2 regions of the Paenibacillus lentus genome follow, and region 1 is predicted to be linked to the other one. Evidence: riboswitches for the same ligand, from Rfam matches in the RefSeq annotation. Region 1 holds a riboswitch; the other holds the start of a gene.
What was found. Region 1 has a riboswitch for FMN ahead of EIM92_RS21470 (DMT family transporter). Riboswitches for the same ligand answer to the same signal wherever they lie in the genome.
Positions count from the first base shown of each region.

Region 2: it holds a riboswitch for FMN, as region 1 does, so the genes downstream of both, ribD (bifunctional diaminohydroxyphosphoribosylaminopyrimidine deaminase/5-amino-6-(5-phosphoribosylamino)uracil reductase RibD) here and EIM92_RS21470 (DMT family transporter) in region 1, are expected to answer to the same signal.

Region 1 is NZ_CP034248.1:4,730,665-4,740,010, forward strand. It holds gene EIM92_RS21460 (radical SAM protein) at 1-748, opposite strand, end outside; gene EIM92_RS21465 (DUF6612 family protein) at 1,881-2,855, opposite strand; gene EIM92_RS21470 (DMT family transporter) at 3,175-4,161, opposite strand; FMN riboswitch at 4,289-4,442, opposite strand; gene EIM92_RS21475 (ABC transporter ATP-binding protein) at 4,766-5,518, shown strand; gene EIM92_RS21480 (ABC transporter permease) at 5,506-6,258, shown strand; gene EIM92_RS21485 (MetQ/NlpA family ABC transporter substrate-binding protein) at 6,328-7,188, opposite strand; gene EIM92_RS21490 (methionine ABC transporter permease) at 7,243-7,926, opposite strand; gene EIM92_RS21495 (methionine ABC transporter ATP-binding protein) at 7,919-8,683, opposite strand; gene EIM92_RS21500 (stalk domain-containing protein) at 8,904-9,346, opposite strand, start outside.
Region 2 is NZ_CP034248.1:3,125,601-3,134,946, reverse strand. It holds gene EIM92_RS14010 (D-alanyl-D-alanine carboxypeptidase family protein) at 1-875, opposite strand, end outside; gene ytfJ (GerW family sporulation protein) at 1,019-1,489, opposite strand; gene EIM92_RS14000 (DUF2953 domain-containing protein) at 1,603-2,316, opposite strand; gene scpB (SMC-Scp complex subunit ScpB) at 2,399-3,004, opposite strand; gene EIM92_RS13990 (segregation and condensation protein A) at 2,973-3,770, opposite strand; gene ribH (6,7-dimethyl-8-ribityllumazine synthase) at 3,874-4,341, opposite strand; gene EIM92_RS13980 (bifunctional 3,4-dihydroxy-2-butanone-4-phosphate synthase/GTP cyclohydrolase II) at 4,409-5,641, opposite strand; gene ribE (riboflavin synthase) at 5,690-6,367, opposite strand; gene ribD (bifunctional diaminohydroxyphosphoribosylaminopyrimidine deaminase/5-amino-6-(5-phosphoribosylamino)uracil reductase RibD) at 6,466-7,572, opposite strand; FMN riboswitch at 7,909-8,084, opposite strand; gene EIM92_RS13965 (hypothetical protein) at 8,214-8,498, opposite strand; gene EIM92_RS23720 (hypothetical protein) at 8,975-9,157, shown strand; gene EIM92_RS13960 (RNA dependent RNA polymerase) at 9,120-9,346, shown strand, end outside.

The DNA of each region.
Region 1 (9,346 bases):
GTCCATCTAAACTAACTAATGTAGAATGATGCTCCAAAGATGCCCAATATTTAGCTATTTCCTCAGTGATCAGCGTTGCATTTGTTGTCATATTATAAAACACTTTTTTATTATGAAGCTTTTTTTTGCTATACTCTATTGTTTCCCTCATGATATCAAATCGTAGTAAAGGTTCCCCGCCGTAAAAGGTAATATAAACTTCTTCTTTCGTTGACTCCGATAATATATCCACAGCTTTTTTACATGTATCCAAATCAATATCTCTATATCCAAATGAACGGAATCCAGCCTCCCCTTCATGATAAATGCAATATTTGCACCTTAAGTTACAACGTTCTGTCATCTCTAATGTAATATGTTCGGTTTGAACATTGGGAGAATCCTTATCGTAAAAAACTTCACCATCAAAGCTATACATCTTCTCAACTGGCGGCATCTGTAATATATTCTCATTTTTCACAGCTTCCTGTATTTCTTTTAAGCTTTTTAACAATTCTTCAGAAGACATCACTAACTCAAACAAACATTCAAATTCATCAGTATTCCATAAACATTCTAATACACGATAGGTGTTTTCATTGATCATAAATACTTTTCCAGTGCCGGAATCAAGAAAGTAATTACAATTTAAAGTTCTGAATGGTTTACCTAGTCTAGAAAATCTAAACCCGTTCTTCAAACTAACAAATAGCTCCTTAAACTTATGAATTTCATTGTGATTTTCTGTTACCTTAACTAAGTTACTCATCAAAATTCCTCCTTTATATCATACATCCAAGCTATCCTCTGCACTCATCTATAGATTATCTAGTTATCACAAATTCTATAGTTTTGTAAATAAAGAAATTAAGATGTAAATAGCATTAATCATGTTTAATAATTAGGAGATAATATAATTTCTGACTAGTTAAGTGATAAAATTCACAATTGTTTACATTTTATATAACATTGATACTTCTATTTACTACAGTAACCTATTTATGGGTAAAATGGTATCTTTTTTTCTATAATTATTTAATTTAAGATAGGACTGGCCGAACGGAAGTTCGAGGATAGACGCCAGCGATATGCATCTCAGAAAAAAAGAAAGAACACGAAGCATACGCACTTGGTTCAGTAGTCAGGAAACAACCGTGTGAGCACTGATTGTTATACTTTATAATTGATAAATAATCTGTTCCCCTTCGGAGCAACGTGGCTTTAATGCCGACAATGCTTAATGCACAGATGAAAAAGATAGGCTGTGTATCAATATGTAACTGATTAAATCTGGAAGAGTTTTAAGCGTTTTGTTGAAATCCTTTTCCGTTCTTTTTGAGAATTTGAAGTGTTGCTACGCAATGACACTGACAACCACCTTGCTTCTATCCAAATACTTGTGTTTGGAATCCAGTAGTAATTGCGCTTCTCCTAGCAAGCATCACAATCTCATCAGCATAGCAGGTGACCATCACTCCTCACCTTTCCGTCTCCTGATCTCATTCAAATTTCTATTGGCTAATAGCGGGGACAACAACCTCCTCTGGGGTGAGCCTTCTTTCATTGGTCAGCAACTGCAACCATGCTCTTCTCGGACCGAAGTTACGGCTACCGCCCGCCAGCTACCATCTAATTTAGGATTTCCTTGCGTCGAACCAGGTTTTGTCTATTCCTCTCTGGATGCGTTGCAGAAGTCATCTCTGTTTTTCGCAACCATGGCGGCGTCATCTCCAAGGTCATCCGTCTTAACCTAGCGTCGTGGAACGAGAAGGACATGCAAGAGTGCACATCATTAAAAATTGAATAAAATAGGGTTGTTGGTATTAAGTAGTAATTTGAATAAAAGAGCAATTAAGAAACTACATTAAGGAGATAGCTAGAGAGTGACAGCCCCTTTCTGTTTATTCAAGCTCCAATACTTCCTGGGGCACTTTAATTTGTTTGATTTTGTTATAGTTAGAAAACTTGCTCCTCGCCTCGCTTTCAATGGAGACCTTGCTGCCAGACACATTCCTATCCATATCCAAAGATAAACTGATTTCAACAGGATAATACGTATCCTTGTGAACGGTGAACACGATGTTCGCTTTCCTGAAGCTTACCTCGGAGTTATTCTCCATTAACAGCTCTCCGCGATCATTCGTCTGATTCCGGTAACTGTCGGCGAATTTCAGCAGCTGGTTGTTGTCTAATTTGGCCCGGATGACATAATGCTCTCCTTCTTCATGGACTTCCAGTGCTTCTAGGACGGATTGATAAGGCTTCAGCTGCCGCTCAGGATTGCCCCCTTCCCTCATGGCTGGCATTGCTTTGCCGCTCAGTTCTTCATTCATCTTCATCCAGTTTCCAAAATTCATATAGATGGCATCTTCCGTCACATATTGCTCCAGATCCATATCCATTTCCGTATCCTTGTCCCCAGTCCCCATCTTAGCTTTAGACTTTGCGTACATCTGGAATGGCTCTTTGATGACCTCGCTACTTGCCACCGTATCAATGATTTGCTCCGTGGGAGTGTTCGAAATATTACTTATAATACGCTGATATGAATCCTCTTCGACCGAAAAGCTCTTCAGCTGTTTTCCTGCCACAATAATCCGATCAATGAGTTCTCCGGCGTCCGGCAACTCCGAATTTTCACTCGACTTTGTCGAAGTGTCTGTGCCTGTGTCGGTTTCCGCTTTAATTTTTCCCTCAAAACCGTTAGCTGCATCGTTAGCTACACCGTTGGTCGTTGTGTTTGCACTAGAGCCTACAGTTTTATTTGCAGCAAAATTCCCTTCAATGATAGAAGTCGGTTTCGCTGCACAACCCGCAAGCAAGCCAACCACCAATAGAGCTGTTAAGATAATCGCCCATGCCGCTCTATTTATCAAAGTACGTCTCCTCCTTTATCCATCGTTGAATTCGATCCTATATTAATTTACATATCTATAACAAAGTAACGAACCCCCTAATAATTGTCAATAACAAAAAAGAACGTCATTTACCTCCGCCATGCTCATTATCGCCCCCCACATATAGAACATCTGTTAACGCAATCGCCTCATTTACTTTTACTATTAATATAAATTTCATTCCCTGAATCCTAACGCAAAAAAAGGCCAGCAAGCTTCTTCTCTAAGGAAGATAAAACCGCTGACCTTGTTAACTTTATTGCCATATTATATTCGGAACTTATGATGGTTGAACCACTTAATTTTTTACAGGCTTAAGCGCCACTTCAGGCGTTTCCTGAGATTGCCGGGAAATAATGAACAGTGTCATCCATATCAGCATAAACCCGAAAGCCTGTGCCAGTGTTATCATCTCCTGGAAGGCAATCCAGTTAATAAGCACGCCCACCATCGGGAAGCTCAGCTCTGCAAGAGTTGCTACGGATGCTTTGGTCGTAGTTAAACCTTTATAATAAACCAACAAGCTAAGCAAGCCTGGCAGTAGCGCTTGACCGAGCAAATTCAAGGATACGGCAGCAAAAGCACCTGACTCGGTAGGAATATTCCAAGCCGCCCCTTCATTCCAGGTAATCGCGAATAACAGAGGCAGGGCCAGTAAAAAACGAAGCGAGGTTACTGTCTCATATTTCATCTGACCTACCATGAGACGCCCCATTACCGTAGAGCCGCCCCATAAAGCCGCAGCACCAAGCGATAACAAGCTGCCCACATGAACGATTTCGCTCCAATGCCCGATCGGCAGCGTAAAGCCGAAGGTGAGAAGATAAGTGCCTGCCAGAGCCAGAATAATCAGCCAAGAGAAGTGGCGCGGCAGCCGCTCCTTAAGAAGCATTCTTGCCAGTACAATAGCGAACAGCGGTTGGAGCTTCTGCAGCAACAGAACAGCATTTGGATTGCCGTTAACAAGTCCCATCGTGAACAGAATGGTAGCGACGGCCGATCCCCCCCACGAAATAAAGAGAAGGGCTCCAGCCTGCTTCCAGCCCAGGCCACGCAGCTCCTGCCGATTTTTCCACATAACTGGAATGGCGATAAACGCGATAATAATATGCTCCAGCAGCACGATTTGTGCGGATGTGAGTGACTTAAGCAGGATGATGCGAAATAGCGGGTCAGCCCCCCAAAGAGCAGCGCCCAGAACGACCAACCAGAATCCACTTTTAGAGCGGGTCGCTTGCAGCGGTTGCGAAGGTTTGATTTTGACTCCTACAGATACATTTTCCATGATGTTCTCCTTACCTTGAATACGGAGTCTTATACGTAGAATACCCCCGTCATCGACAACGTCGACCAATACGGGGGCTGATCAAATAAGCTTGCCTGGACACAACTCATCCACCAGCAGGCTTACCCTTGATCTTCTCCCATCCGGACTTTACCGTCGGCTCTGGATTTACACCAGATCAGTCGCAGTCTAGTTTCAGATTGCGAGTCGCGGGCTGAAGGCCGTTCAAGGAACGGACTATCACCGCCGGTCAGGAATTTCACCTTACCCCGAAGATCCATATTCAAATTTTGTATTTTATGAAGCAGTGTTGTTATTACTTTAAATTTAGATTACTACAAATTAATGATCATTCCTGTGAAGGAAGTCACATTTGAAACCATATTATGATTTGTTTCATGCAATTTCATTTCACTTTCATCATTATAGCATCTTTCACCGCTGATGTAATCCTCTTGTTTATTCCGCACTTACTTTCTATGCTCATATCCCAAGTAAGGTTATGAACGATGTAATAAACAAATTGCCACTGGGTTCTAATCCCAGAGGAGGTTTGCTAGAATGAACTATATAAATTCCCATGAAAAAAGAGGTGCCTTTTATCTTGCCTAAGCTCCTTGAGCTCGAACAATTGAAGAAGAGCCACAGCGATTCGCCCGAGGCTCTTCTATTTAACAATGTAAGCGCGACATTATCTCGCCATGATCGGGTTGCGCTGCTTGGCACCTCCGGCCAAGGAAAAAGTACCTTGCTGCGGATTTTATCCCTGCTGGACATTGCCGACGAAGGAGATATCCGTCTAGAAGGCGTATCTTCAAAGCAATTCGAACCTATCGAGTGGCGCAAGAACGTCTGTTATGTAGCCCAACAAGCGGTCATGCTGCCTGGCAGCGTTGAGGATAATTTACGAACAGTTCATCAGCTTCATCAGACTCCTTATGACGATCAGCTTGTGAACAAGCTTCTAGCGCAAGTCGGCCTTGACGCCATCGATTTAAGCAAGAATGCGGCGGATTTATCCGGTGGAGAAAAACAGCGCGTAGCCTTGATCCGTTCCTTATTATTGCGCCCAAAGATACTTTTGTTAGATGAAATTACAGCTTCACTGGATCAAAGCAATGCTAAGCGGGTTGAAGACATGCTCCAAGAATGGCATCGCCAAGAAGGCACTAGCATGATTTGGGTAACACATCAGTTAGAGCAGGCAGGTAGAATCAGCGATTATGTCTGGTTTATGGGCAATAACACATTACTGGAGAAAACATCGACGGATCAATTCTTTGAGCAGCCCGAATCAGAGCTTGCTCGCCGCTTCCTTCAACAACCGGTGGGTAGGAGGGAATTATGTCTCTCTTAGCACTTAGCTTCACGATTATATTCATTATGGTCACGATGCTGATCTCCGTATGGCAGAAGCTCGACCTTGAAAAAGATATCGCTATTGGCACGATCCGGGCTGCCGCGCAGCTGCTGCTGGTCGGTTACGTTCTTCAGTTTGTGTTTCACAGCAATCATCCGCTGTTTATAATAGCCATTGTCCTGTTCATGATTATTATCGCTTCAAGAAATGCAGCTAAACGGGGAAAAGGCCTGAAGGGAATCTGGTGGAGAGTGGCCGTAGCCATTACAACAACGGAATTATTAATGATGGGTCTGCTACTGGGACTGAACATTATCGAGCCCACCCCCCAGTATATTATCCCGATTAGCGGGATGACGATTGGCAACGCGATGGTCGTGGCCGGCTTGTTCCTGAACCAATTCAAGCGCGACGTCCATGCTTCACGTGGGGAGATCGAGACCTTGCTGTCCCTCGGAGCAACCGCCCGCCGATCGGTTCAGGATGTCATGAAGCGCTCCGTGAAATCAAGCATGATCCCGACGATTGACGGAATGAAGACCGTTGGACTCGTTCAGCTTCCGGGCATGATGACCGGCATGATTATCGCCGGAGCCAATCCGGTTGAAGCGGTGCGGTATCAAATCCTAATTGTGTTTGCCTTCACCAGTTCCGCCGCCATTACTAGTATTCTGCTTAGTACGCTTAGCTACCGTCAGTGGTTTACCAGGGATTTGCGCCTGCAGCAAATTGATTAACAGTAGAAGCACATAAGAATCCGGGCTCCTCCTATTTGGAGAAGACCCGGATTCTGTTTATAACTATAATTATTCAAAAGCCGGTATGGCGATTTCATCATAATTATCTTGCAGGAACTGCTTCACCTCAGGACCGGTCATTACCTTAGCTAGCTTCTGCACCGCTTCGGCATCCTTGTTATCTTCACGCGCTACCAACGTAATCGCAAAGTCGGCTTCCGCCGTCTCGGTCAACAGCGCATCCTTCTTCGGCGTTAGACCAAGCGGGCTTGCATAGGCCGGCGTCATCAGTACCAGATCTGCATCGTCCAGCATCCGTGCTAGCATGAGCAGGTCTACTTCCTCGAATTTGTAGTTTTTTTCGTTTTCGATAATATCGGCCTGTGTCGCATGAATACCTGCGCCTTCCTTCAGCTTGATAATTCCGGCCTTATCCAGCATATCCAGCGAACGCCCGATGTTCGATGGGTCGTTCGCAATGGCGATCACCGCGCCATCCGGCAGCTCCTCCATTGCCTTGTAGCGCTTAGAGTAGGCACCGTATACGGCATGGTAGATCGGCTGAACGGCTACCAGATTGGCGTTTTTATTCTCATTGTACTGCTCCATATAAGGGACGTGCTGAAAGAAGTTCACATCCACTTCCTTATTCGCCAGTGCATCGTTTGGCTGAATGTTATCGGACAATACAACAAGCTCCAAATTAACGCCTTCCTCTTTCAGCAGCGGCTGAACAAGCTCTAGAATCTCAGTCATCGGCGGAATTAAAGTAGCTATTTTCAACGTGACCGCTTCCTGCTCCTGAGACTCCGTTTGAGCCTCTGGCTGATTTTGCGGGGACTCATTGTTAACCGTGCTGTTCGCGGCCTGATTGCCGCAGCCAGTTACGAAGAGCAAAAGCAGTGAGAACGTAAGTATCCATTTTTTCATCGTATGTTTCCCTCCAGATATATCTTTAAGTATTGTAAATCTCGGTAAACCCTGTTACGAACGCTTATCAAGCCATCTTGAAATCGTCGTGCCTGCAAACTGTATACCCTGTACCAGCACAATCATCAGAACGATGACACCAGTCATCAATTCCGTCTCAAACCGCTGATAACCGTAGCGAATAGCAAAATCGCCAATCCCTCCTCCTCCAACAATCCCTACGACCGTAGAATAGGATATAAAACTAATCGTTGACGTTGTTAACCCTAGCACCAAACCTGAGCGAGCCTCCACGTACAGAAACTTCACAATCATCTCCAGCTTGGACGCCCCCATTGAGCGTGCAGCCTCCATCACCCCGCGGGGGACATCCAGCAGCGCCTGCTCCACCTGCCTGGCATAAAGCGCAATAGCCACGATCGATAAAGGAATGGAAGCGGCCAGTGTGCCAATCGCCGTACCGACGATCATTCGGGTCAGCGGAATCATAAACACAACCAACAGAAGAAACGGGAAAGAACGAATGATATTTACGAGGCCATCCAGCACCCAGGATAATGAGCGATTTTCATACAATTGACCTTTACGGCATAGAAAGAGCAGCGTTCCTACCGGTAGTCCACAGAGGATGGCAGCTGCCACCGATATCCCCACCATGAGGAAGGTCTGGCCAATCGCCTTTCGGATCTCAGCTTCATGCTGCAACATGCTGTCCAAAATGACAGAAACATCAAACATCATAAAGCCCCTCCGTACCCAGAAGTTGTTCTCTGTACGATTTCGGGCGCGGGGCGTTGACGGCAGGAGTCCGCTTAGTCAACGTGAAGCTGTCCGTTAAGCGCCCATCCTCCATGACGGAAACCTGCTTGCAAATCTGAGCCACGACATTCATTTCATGAGTAACAATAACGATCGTAACCCCTAAGCTCTCATTCACATGACGTAGAACCGCCAGGATATCATTCGTCGTCTTCGGGTCCAGGGAAGAGGTCGGTTCATCGCAGAGCAGCACCTTCGGACTGTTCGTCAGAGCCCTTGCTATCGCCACACGCTGCTTCTGCCCCCCACTCAATGCCGACGGATACTCGTCTGCCTTGTCTAACAAGCCGACAAATTGCAAGCATTCCCGGACACGCTCAGCCCGTTCCTTTTTTGGCATACCGGCTAATTCCAGCGGAATGGAAACATTGCCGCTTACCGTACGATTCTGAAGCAAGTTGAATTGCTGAAAAATCATGCCGATCGATCTCCGCGCTTCCCTCAGCTGTGCTTCGCCCATGGCCGTTAAATCTTTACCTTCTACTACGACTCGGCCTGTATCAGGAGATTCCAGCATATTCATCAGCCGCAGAAGCGTGGATTTTCCTGCACCACTAGGGCCGATAATTCCGTGAATGGAGCCATCCTCGATCTTGAGAGTCACCGCTTGAACCGCGGCCAGCCGCCCATTTCTCTGTTGTCCATAGCTCTTGCTAACCTCATGCAGTGAAATCACCAGGCTCTCCCCCTTATTTAGCAGCCCGTAAATTGTACTACTAATTTAAAACATCTGTTATACTCTTGATCACCTCATGATTATACGCCATTAATCTCGCTGTGTCACTAATTTAAAATAAATCACTATAAAAATAAAAAAGAAAAAGCCGAAGGACAGCCACCCATAAGTGGCCGTCCTTCGGCTTAATGCTAAGCATCCGCATTGCGGAACTATGAAATTAATTCTCCAACCAGCTTTCATCCCAAATAACGTAGCCTGTGGAATCTTTTCCAGCTGGTCCTTTAAATTTGACGTACAGCTCGGTTGTTTGATCAGGAAGCACTAGAACGTTCTCCACGACAGTTCCGCTCTCGATTTTTCCTGTAGCAAAAGCCTGCCCGTCTTTATCGGAAATCGTATACGTTCCCGTGTAATCTTTATCCGTCTCCGAAGTCTTAAATCCAACCAGCACGCCAACTTTTTGTGTACCATCCTTTACTTTAAAGGCAACACCTTGACCCGCACTGTTCACACCGGTAACCATAAATGCAGTCTCGTACTGTGTCTCTCCAAACTGCAAATCCTCTTTATTGCGAGTAATACCACTTGGATAATAACTCCACTTAAAGTGAGATACATTATTTACACTAAAAGGAGTCCGCTCTCCTTTGCCAGGCGTTT
Region 2 (9,346 bases), 1.6 Mb from region 1:
TTCTGAACGGGCTGCCCCTCCTCGATGATTTCCTTTAGCGGATAATAGGCAAAGCCGTAATCAAGCAGCTTTGCATGGTCATTCCAATCATCTCCGTCATTAAGTGTAACGACAGCTAACTGCTGCCCGGCACGGCTTGCCGAGCTGACGAGGCAGCGTCGCGCAGTTTTGGTATATCCCGTTTTGACGCCATCTGCTCCTTCATATAAACGAAGCATTTTATTTTTGTTATCCCACTTATAATCCCATGGATTATTCGGGTTGGGGGCTTTTTTGCTTGGCGTTTTTACAATTTCCTTAAACACCGGATTCTGGAGGCTATAGGCGGTAATGACCGCCAGATCATTGGCCGAGGAATAATGCCCTTTAGCGTCAAGACCATGAGGATTTCGAAATTGGGTATGTTTAAGCCCCAGCATTTTTACCTTTTCATTCATCAAATGAACAAAACCCTCTTCCGACCCGCCAACATGCTCGGCAATTGCCGTTGCTGCATCATTACCCGAACGAAGCATGAGACCATACAGCATGTTCTCCAAGGTCATCTCTTCCCCCAGCTCCAGATAGATCGAGGAACCTTCCTTGCGATAAGCATTTTTGGAGACGGAGACCATTTCATCCAGCTTCCCATGCTCAATCGCGACGATGGCCGTCATAATTTTAGTCAAGCTGGCTACTGGCATTTCAACGTCTCCGTGATGGCTGTACAGAATTCGGCCTGACTTCACATCAATCAAAGAAGCGGCCCGGGCATTCATACTTGGTGGACGAGGTTTGTTATTTTCTACAGCTCCAACACTGGAACCTGCGGTCAGCAGTAGCGATATGACCATCATTCCTGTGAAGCTAAAGCGAAATATCGACCGTTTTATCATTATGAAACTCCTCCGCTATATGCGCTAATACTTGTACACTATATGCGGGAAATAAGGGGAGTATGTCCACTTATCCCGGCAAAAAAAGACCCCTTCCGAAATGGCGGAAAGGATCGGTCAACCTCATCGGCTTCTCTAAGTGTTTAGCTGTACATATTTCCATTGTTTTGATGATCATTAGGATTACCTTGATTTGCAGCATTCTGAGACGTTCCTGCACTGTTACTAGGAATCATGGATTGAATTTTATCCATTACGTAAGGGACGGCATCAATCATTTTCTCAAACAGATGAGTTTGGTTATCCAGCGGAACAATATGCACACCCTGCTGGCCTACAACGAGAAATGCAATCGGATTGATCGACACGCCTCCCCCGCTACCTCCACCAAATGGACGCACTTTATCTGATGAGCTGGATGAGGCACCACTATTTCCATCCACATTATAATCACTGCCTCCCGCAGCAAATCCGAAGCCAACGCGGCTTATCGGCAAAATGACGCTGCCGTCCGGGGTTTCCACCGGTTCGCCGACAATCGTATTGACATCAACCATATCCTTGATGTTTTCCATAGCCGTTTGCATTAACCCTTGGATCGGATGATCTGACATGATTATTCCTCCTCTTCAAACTAAATAATAAGAACTACCTTCACTCCTACAGTTTGCGCAGCCAGGAAGCGGAATATGCGTGGGTTGAAGAACAAAAGGAGCCCGCCGATCCATTAAGACCGCGAACTCCCTTTTTTTTGTCCTCGGGCGGCGATACTCAGCCATTTTTGAAAACCGCCTTTTATTTTTAATACCCGAACAATAAGTACGAATCCAGCATGCAACGCGCGTACGCAGCGTATTTCCCCATTGATTTCCATTTCGGTCGCGAATAACGGCGGCTTGTCAAAGACCGGCACAACAAACAACCTAGGCCTCTGCTTTAGATCTATGTAGCATGACAACCCACCAATTAAGGTCGTTTTTAAGCCCCACAGGGCCCCTGATAAAGTTGCCGTATAGGCTGCATCCGATAGAGCCACATTCGTGGACCAATCCAATCGATGAAAGGAGATATGCTTTAACGTACTTGCCGTCCACTTTTTAAGTCCCTTCGTCGCTTGCAGTAAGTCATAAAATTGATCTACCCAAGAGCGAATTTTATCCTTATTAATATCCTGCTCACTGCTGGCCGTCCGACTTTTCAATAGATTGCTCGAGCTTTGCTGCTCCACTTTAAAACCATCTTTCATATTTTTAAATATGATTGAAGGGATTTCGTAACGAAGCCGGATCACCCCATAAAGCATCGTCACCTCAAGCTGAACAGCTTCATTCTGTTTCACTTTGCGAACAACCAAGTGGAACTTAATCGGAGATAACAAGATAATGACTACAGCGATGATTACAAGCAGCAGGATCAGGATGACTCCGAGCCAAATCCACACAGGAAAGCCCTCCATACCAATTCAAATGAACATCTTGAAATAGTATGCTTCAAAAAAAGGAAATCATTCGTTTTTTGGCAGGCTAATCCTCTTTTACGTCGTCAAATGTAAGCTGCTGCTCCTCCAGCTTCTGGAACAGAAGCTGTGTTTCTTCCTCTAGCTGGTCGGTATTTTCAAACTCGGTCAGATCCGGTAGATCCTCCAGACTGCCAAGCCCGAAATAATCTAAAAAAGCTGGTGTTGTTCCATATAAAATCGGCCGTCCAATCGCCTCGGCACGTCCTACCTCTTGAATCAAATCCTTGTTCACCAACGTATGAATCGCTCGCTCCGATTTGACCCCTCGGATCTCTTCCACCTCAATGCGAGTAATCGGCTGACGATAAGCAATAATGGATAACGTCTCCAATGCCGCTTGAGACAAGGATGAACGGGATGGCGAATATGCCAATCTTTCAAAAAACGGTGCATGCTCCGGCAAAGTAGCCAGCTGATAGGTTCCCGCAAGTTGAACAATTTGCAGTCCTCGGCCCTCCCTTTCAAATGATGCTTTCATATCCAACAGAGCATCGGTAATGATATCTTGACGCTGTTCGGTGACTTCTGCCAGCTGCTTTACGCTAAGGCCTTCTTCCCCAGCCAGAAACAGCAATCCCTCAATAATCGATTTCAAGTCCCGATAATTCATCTGCCTTTACTTCCCCTCTCCACTCCATCACAATATCATCAAACAGCTTGTTCTGATAACAAACGATTTGCTTCATTTTCATTAGTTCCAAAATCGCTAGAAAGGTTACGACGATCTCATGCCGATACATTTCCGGGTGCAGCAGCTTGGAAAATAGCAGCCTGCCCCCTTTTCCCATACGCTCCAGCGCAGAAACGACATCGCGAATCCGATCCTTGACGGAAATTTCGTCCCGATGGATACGAGCAACAGAGCTACGTTTTACGGCGCGGCGCAGAGCCTTCTGGAACATAGCGATCAAATCGGCGGCATGCAAACCTTTAACCGGATTTTCAATGACCTCAGGCATGAAAGGAGTCAAGTCCTCAGCCTCTTTCGTAAAGATAAGGCTTCGCTCCCATTCCCGCTCATGCAGATGCTCGGCGATTCCCTTGTACTTGCGATACTCAACCAGCTTCCGAATCAGCTCGTCTCGCGGATCCTCCTCGTCCTCCATCAAATAATCGAAATCGTCGTCGAATTCGATCACAGGCGGCTTAGGTAGGAGCTGTTTGCTCTTTATGGACAACAGCGTAGCGGCCATCACCAAAAACTCGCTCGTAATTTCCAGCTCCAGCTCCTGCATATTATCCAAATACTCCAAATATTGATCAGTGATTTCACTTACCGAAATTTGATATATGTCGACCTCTGCCTTATCGATCAGATGCAGCAGCAGATCCAGCGGACCCTCAAAGGTATCCAGCTTATAGGTTACTGTCGTCAATGGACATCCTCCACCCTAGAGGCAGTTCAAAAGGCCTTCCTTTGAACACGCGAATTAAATAAAAAATGCAGTACCCTAAAAAGGGTACTACATTAAATAAGCACTATTTTAGCAAATTCGTCAAGTTAGCCATTTCGATGGCAGCCATCGCTGCATCCCAGCCTTTGTTCCCTGCCTTAGTGCCTGCGCGTTCGATCGCTTGCTCAATATTCTCCGTCGTCACGATGCCGAAAATCGTTGGGACGCCTGTTTTCAGACCGATCGCCGCCACTCCTTTAGCGACTTCGTTACATACGTAATCATAATGGGAAGTTGAGCCACGAATCACCGTGCCGAGCGTAATAACCGCATCATATTTTCCGCTTTCGGCCATTTTTTGTGCAGCAAATGGAATTTCGAAGGCTCCCGGAACCCAAGCTACGTTCACTTCCTCATCCTTGACGCCATGGCGTTTCAAGGCATCTAGCGCCCCACTTAACAACTTATTCGTAATAAACTCATTAAAACGGCCAACCACGATACCATATTTTAAACCTTCCGAGACGAGATGACCTTCAAATACTTGTGCCATAATTCAATTCCTCCATTAGTTTGTTATTTATTTAATATATTAAAATATTTAATCTGAGCTTCTAGTTTCATTGCTGTTCGTTTTGCTCGATAATATCAAAGCTGAGGAGATGTCCAAGCTTCTTTTGCTTCGTATGCAAATAATTGCTGTTGTCTTCATTTTCCTTCATCTGGATTGGCACCCGCTCGACGACCTCCAACCCGTAGCCCTCAAGTCCGGTAATTTTTCGAGGGTTGTTAGTAAGAAGCCGGATCTTTCGCACGCCAAGATCCTTCAAAATTTGTGCCCCTATTCCATAATCCCGCAAATCGGCCGGGAAACCAAGCTTCAAATTGGCATCCACGGTATCGAGCCCTTGCTCCTGCAGCTTGTACGCCTTCAGCTTATTAATCAGCCCAATGCCCCGTCCTTCTTGGCGCATGTACAGCAGGACTCCTTTACCCGCATCCTCAATTTGCTGTAGCGCCGCTTCGAATTGCGGACCACAATCACAACGATGCGAATGGAAAACGTCTCCAGTCAAGCATTCGGAATGCACCCGAACGAGCACGGGTTCTTCACCGCTGATTTCTCCTTTGACAAGGGCTACATGCTCCTTGGAGTCTACGTCATTACTGTATGCAATTGCGCGGAACTCGCCATAATCGGTAGGCATACGTACTTCTACCTCGCGGGTAACGAGCTTCTCCTTCTCGTTCCGGTAGTGGATTAAATCCTTCACACTAATGAGCTTCAAGTCAAATTGTTTGGCGATTTCAACAAGATCGGGCAATCGAGCCATGGTGCCATCTTCCTTAATAACCTCGCAGATGACTCCGGCTGGATACGATCCGCACATCCGCGCCAAATCGACAGCAGCTTCCGTATGACCCGCTCGCCGCAAAACGCCACCTTTCTTTGCTATAAGCGGAAACATATGTCCCGGTCTCCGGAAGTCGGAAGGCTTTGCGTCCGGATCCATGACCGCCTTCACCGTTAATGAACGTTCGTGCGCGGAGATTCCCGTTGTCGTATCGATATGGTCGATCGATACGGTAAAAGCCGTACCGTGAAAATCGGTATTTTGCGCAACCATCGGTTTTAAATCCAGTTCTTCCGCTCTCTCCGCCGTAATCGGCATACAGACAAGCCCGCGTCCTTCTTTAATCATGAAATTGATGACTTCCGGCGTTGCCTTCTCGGCAAGTGCCACAAAATCCCCTTCATTCTCCCGATCCTCATCATCGACAACAATAATCACTTTGCCGCGCATAAGGTCGTATATGGCTTCTTCTACCCGATCCAATTGAATGTCACTCATGATTCATGCCCCTCCTCTAGCTGTTTTATATATTTAAATTAAAGCGAGTCATGCAAACCCGTTCTTCATTAGGAATGGCATATCAATACCTGGCGATGGAACTTCCGTCCCTGCCGGCTTAGTCGTATTGCTCTTGCCGAAGACGAGCAAATGCTCGACGTATTTGCCAAGTATGTCACATTCCAAATTCACTGAATCACCCTGACGTTTATAGGCAAGCACGGTTTCTGCCAACGTGTGTGGAATAATCGATACGCTGAAACTATTCCCTTCTGCTGCAACTACCGTTAGGCTTATCCCGTCAATGGTAATGGAGCCTTTGGGAATGATGTATTTAAACAAGGCTTTCTCCGCAGGAGTTATTTCAAATACAACCGCATTCTGATCCTGCTTAATCCCTGTGATCGTTCCTACTCCGTCCACATGTCCTTGAACGATATGTCCGCCGAAGCGACCATCTGCAGCCATTGCCCGCTCCAAATTCACTTTGCTGCCCGATCTAAGCTGGCTTAAATTCGTGTTGCGAAACGTTTGCGGCATGACATCAACTGTAAAAGATGAACGGTCGAATTGCGTTGCCGTCAGGCAAACTCCGTTAACAGCCACGCTATCGCCAAGCTTCATTCCTTGCGTCACTACGTTTGCATTTATATGGATAATCATCGCTTCGCCTTTGCTCTGGATCGACTTAATCGCCCCTACTTCTTCAACTAGTCCCGTAAACACGCAGCTTCCTCCTTTTGATGTTTACTACGCTGACCCCTTGGGTTAAATTGGTAATGCAGGGTTTGCTTTTATTCCATTGCTGTTCAGCATAAGCACACTCAATTAGCGTCCCAGACAGGATACCCCGCGATACAAACGTTGTCGCCGATTTGCTCCACAGTTAAGTCGCTTAATGCGACCGCATCCTTCATCAGCTCAAAGCCGTCGAATACAAAGCTCCCCGGGGCATTCAAGCCGCCAATCAGCTTAGGTGCCAGGAACAGAATCACTTCATCGACGAGCTTCTCCTGAAGCAGAGAGCCGTTCAGGCGGCCTCCTCCTTCGACAAGCACGGACGACACTCCGATCTCACCAAGCTTCTCCAAACCTAAGCGAAGATCCACCTGCGGCCCCTCGCCGCACACAATGATTTGCACACCGCGCTTGGTTAGCGAATCCCGTCTTTCTTCGGATGCTTGCGCCGTTGTAAGCAGGACCGTTTGAGCAGCGCCGTCGTGAAGCATTGTCGCTTCATCGGGAATCCGGAGCTTCGAGTCAACGACGATTCTAATCGGCGAGATTCCAGGTACTGTCAACCTCGTCGTTAATGAAGGATTATCTGCGATGACCGTCTCTACACCCACCATGATCCCGTTATGACGGTGGCGCATTGTATGTACGCGCTCGCGTGCTACTTCATTAGAAATCCACTTGCTGTCTCCACTTCTTGAAGCGATCTTCCCATCTAACGTGCTCGCGGTTTTAATCGTAACATAGGGCAATTTTGTCGTGATGTATTTAATAAATTTACGGTTCAACTTGATCGCTTCATCTCGCAGTACACCAACCTGTACCTCAATCCCGTTGCGCCGCAGCAGCTCGATCCCTCTTCCTGCAACCTGAGGATTCGGGTCCTCACAGGCGACAACAACGCGGCTTACGCCTGCTTTGATCAAGCCTTCACTGCATGGTGGCGTCGCCCCATAATGACTGCACGGCTCCAGGGTAACATACACGGTGCCTCCTTTAGCCGCTTCACCGGCCATATTCAGCGCGTGGACTTCGGCATGCGGGGTTCCGCGCTTCAAATGGCTACCAAGCCCGACGACCTCGCCATCCCTTACGACAACAGCTCCGACGACCGGATTAACACCGGTTTGCCCTTGTGACCGATTCGCCATATCCAGCGCTAATTTCATATAGTATTCGTCATTAATAATTTCCAAGTATGTTTCACCTCCGCTGACTTGACAAACTGTACTGAGCAGCTGTTGTACTGATGCAAAAATAAATACAAAAGCCCCATCGAATAATTCCGATGGGGCAATGAGAGTTCATGATACGCAAAGTGAAAGCATGAATTGAATACAAGCAAACAAACGGTAATAGAAGGACTAACTTCCTAATCCGCCGTCACTCGGCCAACTCTCCAAGCATCTCTCAATTTCACAATGGATCGCTATAATCCGCAATCCGCGAAATGAACTTTGTGAAAATTAGAACTTGCAAGTTATGCTTTGACTGTTCTGAATATACTCGTACTCAATACGTCATATATTCTGCGTTTACTTCTCCCATCCAGACTATACTGTCGGTCCCGGAATCTCACCGGCTCAGCCGCATGCTTATTATGAAGTGCATACGGGTCACGGACTTATACTTGCTTCAAACCATCCATATAGTGGCTGAAGCAGTCATCACCGTCGGTAGGGAATTTCACCCTGCCCCGAAGTTAACGTTAAAGTATTTAATTATGGATTTGTTCTAAGTAACTGCTGACTTCGTTAAAATCGTACCATCAAAAAAACTAAAAAGCAAGGCGCTAATCTAAAAGCACACCTTGCAGAACAAAGCTTGTCACATTTTTTTATAATAATTGATCAAAAAACTGCTCCTTTAAACATTTATTGCTATGCACGGTAAACACATATTTCCATTCATTATCTTCAGGTTCAAGCCACTCAAATAAATAAGAGATGCTATGTCCCCTTCTTCTCATACTAAAGCATCGGATTATTGTTTCCTGGTCATAAGAATAGTCTACTAATACTTTGCCAACTTCAATGAGCGGGCTTTCAACCTCTTTTGCTGCACACTCATCTGCATCTTTCTTCCTTAAATAAACACTGCCACAATGCATACAGTTATACATATAATCACTCTCATTTTATATATTGTAAATTTCCCTTTTTCTAACAGGTCATGGTTAAGCAAAATAGTACGAACAGAAATCCATACTTGCGCTTTTTTAATGTTTGAGGAAAAGAATATCTCTAGTAGCTATCATTTTCAAGCCATTGTTTTCAATAGGTACTAGGAAGAATACACCCCCTTTTTTCCGACCGAGCTCTCTTTGCAGCCCAAATTTTAATATAAAGTTATAAAAAGGTTTGTATAGAACGAGTGTTTGCCTTTCGTTAAAATCCATGCTAGTATTACCTTATTGGTAACATCGATTCATTCATATTAAAACATGCTGGGGCTAAGATTTCAATAGGGAAACCCAACAAATAACGTGCGATATTCGAGTGTGTATCTATATTTCCTAAAGAAGAATCTTTAATCTTCATAGTAATCTCGATTTATTTAAATACCATTTCGGCAACACCAATAGAGGGGGTGATATGAATGAGATACGGACATTCCAGGCAAACCTGGCAAGATTTATACTACGATGATGAAATCGACGACCGAAGTGAAATTTTTGACGAAGACATGCAGGAAATTATCATCCTTGCAGCAGAGAATCTTTATACTCCAGGGGGTAATTATATTGGGAAAACTATCAGCTTCTTTAAATTACGTCTTTAAAATTCGTTCCTCCAGGCTTCGGAAGGCCAAATGGAATCTTACCCTTACGATCGAAGAAGCGATGAGAAACGAAGAAGTCGTAGCATTGGCGGATAGTACGGCGCTGCGGTTCATTTTGGAAATAGAACATCAAGAAAATCAAGATCCATACATATCAAACATCCGGGATCAGATTCATACTTTAAAAAT